DNA from 2 places in the Halomonas sp. H10-9-1 genome. Region 1 is predicted to be linked to the other one. Evidence: predicted binding sites of a transcription regulator. Region 1 holds the regulator's gene; the other holds the start of a gene.

The links. The regulator FNR, encoded in region 1, switches genes on or off when oxygen is low (the NO sensors DNR and NnrR bind a similar motif). The targets are predictions, from matches to a motif close to TTGATNTANATCAA.
Region 2: a site for FNR is predicted at 1,879-1,892, ahead of dsrO (sulfate reduction electron transfer complex DsrMKJOP subunit DsrO). Genes of this name have one in related genera too.

Annotation. Positions count from the first base shown of each region.
Region 1 covers NZ_JAMSHO010000001.1:583,299-587,485, forward strand. Annotated here, with positions in the region: gene NFH66_RS02665 (3'-5' exonuclease) at 1-82, shown strand, start outside; gene ttcA (tRNA 2-thiocytidine(32) synthetase TtcA) at 167-1,096, shown strand; gene fnr (fumarate/nitrate reduction transcriptional regulator Fnr) at 1,324-2,067, opposite strand; gene NFH66_RS02680 (radical SAM protein) at 2,180-3,520, opposite strand; gene NFH66_RS02685 (sulfite exporter TauE/SafE family protein) at 3,611-4,187, opposite strand, start outside.
Region 2 covers NZ_JAMSHO010000001.1:2,852,005-2,856,191, forward strand. Annotated here, with positions in the region: gene NFH66_RS13095 (XRE family transcriptional regulator) at 106-384, shown strand; gene NFH66_RS13100 (ISL3 family transposase) at 462-1,664, opposite strand; gene dsrO (sulfate reduction electron transfer complex DsrMKJOP subunit DsrO) at 1,987-2,763, shown strand; gene nrfD (NrfD/PsrC family molybdoenzyme membrane anchor subunit) at 2,747-3,955, shown strand; gene NFH66_RS13115 (molybdopterin-dependent oxidoreductase) at 3,948-4,187, shown strand, end outside.

The DNA of each region.
Region 1 (4,187 bases):
CGCCCTGGGCGACGCCGTCACCACCGCGCTGATGTTCCTGCGCCTGGAGCGGGGCCATGACACCGGCGACCAGTTGGCCTGAGGGCTATCGGCATCGCCTGGGGGCGCCGCCGATGGTAGGATGGCGCCCTCCCCATTTCCGCCCGCACTGGCAGCGCCAAGACCCATGCAAGACGCCGTGACCTTCGACCCCCGCGCCCTCGCTTCCGCTATCCAGGAAAGCGCCCCGCAAGAGCCCGCCATCCAGGAAGACACCGAGGCCCTCGATGCCCGGGCAAGGCGCGAGTTCAACAAATTGCACAAGCGCCTGCGACGCCAGGTGGGCAATGCGATCATCGACTACGGGATGATCCATGAGGGGGATCGGGTGATGGTCTGCCTCTCCGGGGGCAAGGATAGCTACACCCTGCTCGAGATCCTGCGCAGCCTACAGCGCAACGCCCCGGTGGCGTTCTCGCTGGTGGCGGTCAACCTCGACCAGAAGCAGCCCGGCTTCCCTGAGCACGTGCTGCCCGAGTACCTGGAAGGCACCGGCGTCGAGTACCATATCCTCGAGCGTGACACCTACTCGGTGGTCAAGGAGAAGACGCCCGAGGGCAAGACCACCTGCGCGCTCTGCTCGCGGCTGCGGCGGGGCTCCCTGTACGGTTTCGCCGAGGAGATCGGGGCCACCAAGATCGCCTTGGGCCATCACCGCGAGGATATCCTCGAGACGCTGTTCCTCAACATGTTCTTCGGTGGCAGCCTCAAGGCGATGCCGCCCAAGCTGCTCTCCGACGATGGTCGCAATATCGTCATCCGCCCGCTGGCCTACTGCCGCGAGGAGGATATCGCCGAGTTCGCCCGGCAGATGGCCTTTCCGATCATTCCCTGCAACTTGTGTGGCTCCCAACCCAACCTGCAGCGCCAGGTCGTCAAGGAAATGCTGGCCGAGTGGGAGGCGAAGCATCCCGGGCGCCTGGAGAGCATGTTCAAGGCGGTGACCAACGTCGCCCCCTCGCAGCTGGCCGATCGCGACCTGTTCGACTTCGCCGGGCTGGAGGAGAAGCAGGCCAGGATGCAGGCCAGCCGGATCGATATCCAGCAAGAGCTGTAAACCCGGCTTCGCCGGGAGCGGTAAGCTATAAGCTTTACGCTGTAAGAACAACTCTTTGCCGCTAGGCTTGGCGTCGATACCCTGGCTTACGGCTTACGGCTTACGGCTTACGGCTTACGGCTTACGGCTTACGGCTTACGGCTTACGGCTTACGGCTTACGGCTTACGGCTTACGGCTTACGGCTTACGGCTTACGGCTTACGGCTTACGGCTTACGGCTTACGCCGTTAGTGCGCCCCCTCCTCCTCGGCCAGGCGGGTGAGCGCCGGCAGGTCGAGGATATTGACCTCGCGGCCGGAGACGGCCACCACGCCCTGGGTCTGGAAGCGGCCGAGGATGCGGCTCACCGTCTCCACCGCCAGGCCCAGGTAGTTGCCGATATCGGCCCGGGACATGGAGAGACGGAAGCTGTAGGGAGAGTAGCCGCGGCGGCGGAAGCGCTCGGAGAGGCTGGTGAAGAAGCTGGCCAGGCGCTGGTCCGCGGTCTTGCGTGACAGCAGGCGCATCATGCGGCGGTCGGCACGCAGCTCCTTGCTCATGCTGCGGTAGAGCTGACCGCGCAACTCCGGCAACGACTCCGAGAGGTGGTCGAGGCGATCGAAGGGGATTTCGCAGACGGTGGTGGTCTCCAGTGCTACCACGGTGCCCGGGTAGTGCTGCTCGTCGATGCCGTCGAGGCCCACCAGCTCGCTGGGCAGGTAGAAATTGGTCAGCTGGTCCTCGCCGCTGCCCTCGGTGGTCACCTGCTTGAGGCTACCCGAGCGAACCGCGAAGACGCTGGTGAAGGGGCTGTCCTGGCGGAACAGCGCCTCGCCCTTCTTGAGTGGTGCGCGGCGCCGGATGATGGCGTCGAACTGGTCCATGTCCTCCACCTCCAGCGCCAGAGGCAGGCAGAGCGAGCTCAGGCTGCAGGTCTGACAGCGCGTCTCCTGTAGCACCGAGCGCCGTCGGCCGGTGAGGGTGTCCGCCATGGCCCTATCCTTCTTGATCGTGGTCATGGGCCCATTATGGAGCAAAGCGAGGGCAGGGCAAACCACCCTGGGCAGGGTGATGGAGAACGTTGCCATCCCGGGGGGGGGGGCGTCAGGGGCCAGGCGGGGGGGCGAGTGCCTCGAGGATGCGGGGCAGTCGCCAGTGCCCCTCGGCGGTCAGCGCCACCCGGCCGGCAGCAAGATCGACAAGCCCCTCGCTACATAGTGCTTCGAGGTCGGTGCCCGTCGACAGCACGGCAGGGTCGACAGAACGGCCGCAGAGCAGGGCTTCGAGGATCGCCCGGTGATGCTGCTGGTCGGGCGTCAGGCGGATACCGCGTGCGGTGGGCAGGCGGCTGGCATCCAGGGCCCCCTCGTAGCTCGCCAGGGTGTCGGTGTTGCGAACCCAGAGCTCACCGATGCGGCTGGTGGCGCCCAGGCCGAGCCCCAGGAGGTCACCTGCGGTGTCCTGGGTGAAGCCCAACGGGCCGTGCCCCAGGGTGCCGCTGGCCCGCGACTGGGCCAGGCGGTCGTCGCGACGTGCGAAGAGGCCGAGGCCGATATGCACGTAGCCGGATGCCTCCAGGTGGGCACGTGCCACGGCCAGCAGCTGGCGCCGCGTCGCCGCGTCGGGTAGCCAGTCGCGATGAATGGCGCGCTGGGCCAGGTGGCGCTCCGGGCGGTGGTTGTAACGGTGGAGGCGGATGCGTGCCGGGGCCATGCCGAGCACCTGCTCGAGGGTATCGGCGAGGGCTTGCGGGGTCTGGAAGGGCAGGCCGAGCATCAGCGACAGGGTCAGTTCCCGGAAGCCCAGTCGGTCGGCCTCATCGACCAGCGCCTCGGTCAGTGCCCGGGGCTGGATGCGGTTGATCGCCCGCTGTACCCGGGGGTCGAGCTCATGCACGCCCAGGCTGAGGCGATTGAAGCCCAGCGCCTGGAGGTGGCGCAGGGTGAGCATGTCGGCCTCGCGGGGGTCGAGTTCGATGCTGAAGTCGCGCTCCCGGGCAGCGGAGAGCCCCAGGCGGGCGTCCAGGCGATCGAAGAGGTCGCTCATCTGGTCCAGGGTGAGGAATGTCGGCGTCCCGCCGCCCCAGTGCAGGCGTGACACCGGGGGCAGTCCGCTTAGCCGGCGCCGGGCCAGCACCATCTCGCGGTCGAGTCGCGTCAGGTAGGGTTCCGCCTGGCGACTGTCGTGGGAGGGCACGCACAGGCTGGCGCAGAAGCGGCAGGCATGACGGCAGAAGGGCAGGCGCACCCTTACCGCGAGGGAGGCATCGGCCGGGCGCTCGGCGAGGGCCGCCTCCAGCGCGGGAGCAGCGACGCCCGGGTGATAGTGGTGGGGCGCGGGATAGGCGACCTCGGTGGCCGATACCAGATCGCCCGCGCCGGGCAGCGGCTCTCGAGGCGGGCTCGAGGCCCCTTGGGGGGCAGTGCGCTTGGCGTGAACGGACATGGGCGACTCCGGGTCGTGGACATACTCCCCATGCTAGGGTGCCGCGGCCAGGCAAGCGTTGAGCTGTGTCAATCCCGCGTGGAATAGTCGTCAGCCGAGAGGCGCTCCGCCTCCCGGGAGCAGTTGCCACAGCTGCCAGAGAGCGAAGGCGATGATCAATAGCGCGGCGATGCTGCGGGTGGCACGGTGGCGAATCAGGCCGGCCAGCTGGCGGGCGGCGAGCCCGGTGGCCAGCAGTGCCGGCAGGGTGCCGAGGCCGAAGGCGCCCATCAGCAGTGCGCCCCGCAGCGGGTCGGCCATGGCCAGGCTCCAGGCCAGCATCGAGTAGACCAGCCCGCAGGGCAGCCAGCCCCACACCGCGCCCAGCGCCACGGCCTGGGGAATCCTGACCACCGGCATCAGCCGGCGCCCGAACGGCTCCAGGTGGCGCCACAGGCGCCGTCCAACGGTTTCGATCCCGAGCAGCCCCTTCCACCAGTCGGCGATATACAGGGCCATCAGGATCAGCATCAGTGCGGCGAGCCCCTGCAGGATCAGGCGCGCGGGAGCGGTCAGCGAGAGCAGGGTGCCGAGTGACGCCGCCAGGGCGCCCGCCACCATGTAGCTGGTGATGCGGCCCAGGTTGTAGCCCAGCAGCAGGCCGGAGAGACGGGCGGATGAGCGCATG
Region 2 (4,187 bases), 2.3 Mb from region 1:
CGAGCGAGGCAATCACAGTGCCACGAAAGCAGCATGCAATCGACACTGGCAAAAACACCGAAGAGCCCCCATAGTGTGCTTGTCGCAACCGCCAACTGGAGCATCATGAGCACGGCACGACAGTCCCGACCCGCGGAACTCCTGGACCCCCCGCGAAGCAGCCCTGACCTCGACGTCAGGGACTTGGAACAACGTACACGCCTCATGCGCATCGTGACCCGGCTGATCGCCGTGTCAGACCTCGGCAGCCGCGAGATCGCTCGCCGTGCCGGGCTGCCGATGCAGAAGATCAGCGACCTCCTCGCGGGGAAGCTGGAGCACCTCTCCATCGATGAGCTACGCCTCGTGCATCGCACCATCGAGCAGCAGGGGGCCACCCACTAGGCCGCCCGACCGCAGCATCACGCACTGCTCCCCGAACAGCGAACGCCCTGCCCCCACGGCAGGGCGTTTTTTCTGGTTCATCGCATTTTGCCGGGAAACGCGGCACGGATCTTCAGGAAGAAGTACGCCGTGTCGCGGTACCCGTAGGCCATCCGCTTGATGACCTTGATTCGGTTGTTCATACCTTCCAGCACGCTGGTGTTTAGCCGGTGGCGAGCACTGGATACGATGCCATCCAAGTAGGGCTCCAGCTTCTTGGTGAAGCGCACCAAGGCGTCGATACCGCTGCTCAACGCCATACCGGCCCACTCTTGCCAACCGCTGCGTGCCGTCGCCTCGTCCTCGGCAAACCACAGTGTCTTGAGCTGGTCTTTGAGCAGATACACCTTGGTCAGTGAGGCATTGGCGGCCAGCAGTTCCTCCAGCTTCACCGCTTGCTCAGGCTTGAGGTTGTCTTGATTGCGCAGCAGCAGCCAGCGGCTGCCCTTGATCACCTTGCGGGCCGCCTTGTCGTCGCGCAGCTGATTGGCCTGATCGACGCGCACCCGGTCCATCACTTCACGCCCGTACTTGGCCACGACATGGAAGCGGTCGTAGACCACCTCGGCGTTAGGGCACTGGTCCTTCACTTCGAGATCGAAAGACGCGTTCATGTCCATGGCGACGGCCTCGATCTGCTGTCGCGCATCACCCAACCATTCGAAGAACGGGCGGATCGCCTCCCGGGAGCGACCTTCGCCGATCCACACCACCTGCTGGGTGTCGGCACACGCAATCACCGTGGCGTAGCGGTGCCCCTTGTGGAGGGCGAACTCGTCCATCATCAGGCGACGCAGCCGCGTCGGGTCCGGCGCCGGCAGGTCACGCTGTAGGCGCTGCTTATCGATGGCCTTGACGGTATGCCAGTGCAGGCCGACCAAGTCGGCGACATGCCGGATCGGCAGCAACTCGACCAGACGCTCCACCCACTGGCGCAGCGTGGTGGTCACCGGTGAACGACCCGGCAACCAGTCAATGCGCTCGCGTGTCGGGCCGCAGACGGGGCAGCGCAGGCGACGTACCGGCACCTCCAGCTCCACCCGGTAGATCAGCAACGGCGCCTCTCGGACGCGACGGTGATGCACGTCATGGACGAGAAAGCAGGCATGGTCACAGCCGCTGCAGACTGGCGGGATCAGGTCATCAGGCGCCAACTGGAGCCGTAGTGTTTGCTCATCCAGGAATTCGTGATGGGCGACGGTGAAACCTTTCCAGAACAGGCAGAGCGGGGTAGCATCCATGGCAACGGCGGTATCCGTAGGCTGGGGTTTGTGGTGAACATCAGTTTACTCGGATTTACCGCCGTTTCTCTATCCCGCCTCTGCCTAAGGTTGCTTCGCTTTCACGCCAGTCTGCGAAGAACCTTTTTTCTGTCCTGTCGGACGCCGCATAAATCCTGAGTTTTCATTGGCTTGCGCAGCATTACGCCAACATTAAGACCTTGCTAACAAAATCTTGATCCGCATCAAGCCTATATACCTTGGTCGCAGGTAGCCTCCCGGTATCAGATTTACCCCTTGAATGCGCGGAAGACCCCGCCACACCCAGGCCACCGGAGGCGCCATGGACCCCATTCGCCGCACCCTTCTCGGCCAGCTGGCCCGCCTCAGTGCGGGTGCCGCCCTGATACCGCTCTCCAGCGTTGCCAGCGCCGGCATCAACCAGCAGCCACCCCGTCGAGAAGGCGATCCCAGCAAGCGCTACGGCATGCTCATCGACCTGCGCCAGTGCATCGGCTGCCAGGCCTGCACCGTGTCGTGCCATATCGAGAACGCCGCCCCGCTGGGCAGCTTCCGCACCACCGTCTCCCAGTACGAGGTAGAGCACCAGGAGACCGGTGAGGTCGCCACCTTCATGCTGCCGCGCCTGTGCAACCACTGCGAGAACCCGCCCTGCGTGCCGGTCTGCCCGGTGGAGGCCACCTTCCAGCGCCAGGACGGCATCGTGGTGGTCGACAGCGACCGCTGCGTGGGCTGCGCCTACTGCGTCAACGCCTGCCCCTACGATGCCCGCTTCATCAACGAGCGCACCCAGACCGCCGACAAGTGCACCTTCTGCGCCCACCGCCTGGAGGCGGGCCTGCTGCCGGCCTGTGTGGAGAGCTGCGTGGGCGGCGCGCGGATCATCGGCGACATGCGTGATCCGGAGAGCCAGATCAGCCGCATGATCGCCGAGCACCGCGACGAGCTGATGGTGCTGCAGCCGGAGAAGAACACCCTGCCCCAGGTCTTCTACCTCGGCATGGACGAGCGCTTCGTGACTCGCCCGGACGCCGAGCCGGTCGCCCTGGAAGTCCTCGATCCCCACGGCCAGGAGATGGGCTATGAATTCCGCCATTGAGCTGCTCGCCCCGCGCTACGACATCGCCTGGTACCCCTGGGCGGTGCAGTACTTCTTCATGATCGCGCTCTCCTACGCCACCCTGTGGCTGGCCGCCCCGGCGCTGGTGTTCGGCAGGAAAGCCTGGCTGCCCACCGCACGCCTGGCGCTGCTCGCCTGCCTGACCACCACCCTGGTGGCACCGGTGGCTCTGCTCGCCGACCTGCATCAGCCGCTGCGCTTCTGGCACTTCTATGCCTTTGCCAACAGCCACTCCTGGATGTCCGTCGGCAGCCTGATACTGCCCCTCTACGTGGTGGGCGTGATCGTGCTGGCCTGGCTCGCCTGGCGTCCGGCGCTGCAGGCCCATCGCCAGGCCCCCGGGCTCAAGGGCTTCGTCGCCCACTGGCTGTCCTTCGGCTCCGCCACCACCCCGCGCGCCCTGGTGGTGCTGGTGGGTCTGGGGACCCTCGCCCTCTCCACCGGCATCATGCTCTATACCGGCGCCGAGGTGGCCATCGTCAAGGCCCGCCCGCTGTGGCACACGGTGTGGCTGCCGCCGATGTTCGTGGCCACCGGCTTCATCGCCGCTACCGGCCTGATCCTGGTGCTCAACCGCGTGGCCGGTGAGCGCAGCACCACAGTCAGTCGGCAGATGCTCAAGGTGATGCTGGGGGCCTGCCTGGTGGCCGGACTCGTCGCCGGCAGCTGGTTCCTCGACGGCATCAACGCCAACGTCGGCTCCGTGGCCGCGGCAATGGAATCCGTGCGCGACAGCGCCGAGTGGCGCAGCACCGCCCTGTGGGGTGGCCTCACCGGCCTGGTCCTGTTCGGCGCCGTGCTCTACCTGCTCACTCGCCCCGCTTCACGCCGCCCGGCACTCTACGCCTGGGCCTGGGTGCTCGGCCTGGTGGCCTTGCACGTCGGCTGGATGTTCCGCTGGGTGGTGCTGATGGACGTGCAGACCGTGGCCCGCCACAGCGCCGGCTTCCACCACTACGGCATCCCCGCCGGCTCGTCCGGCATCCTCGGCATCGTCGGTACCTTCGGCCTGTGGCTCGCCGCCATCCTGCTGGTCGACCTCTGCATGCCCTGGCGCCAGGCCCGCCAGGGCGGCAGCGCCGCCGATCTTTCACCTGCCCCCCACGCCCCAACACCCCCCGACGCCCAGCGCGCTGCGGAAACCACCGAAGGAGCCCCCAGCCATGGCTAAATCTCCCGTCGACTCCTCACGCCGCCGCTTCATGAAGGGTGCCGTCGCCGCCGGCGGTGCGGCCACCTTCGCCGCCGGCTACTCCGACCCGCTGCTCAAGATGGCCAAGGGTGTCACCGGTAGCGCCGGCGAGAAGCCCGCGCACCGCATCCACGGCAATTCCCTGGCACCGGAGTACAGCATCGACCCCGAGAGCGGCAAGCTCTCCCTCAACCCCGACCAGCGCGTGGCC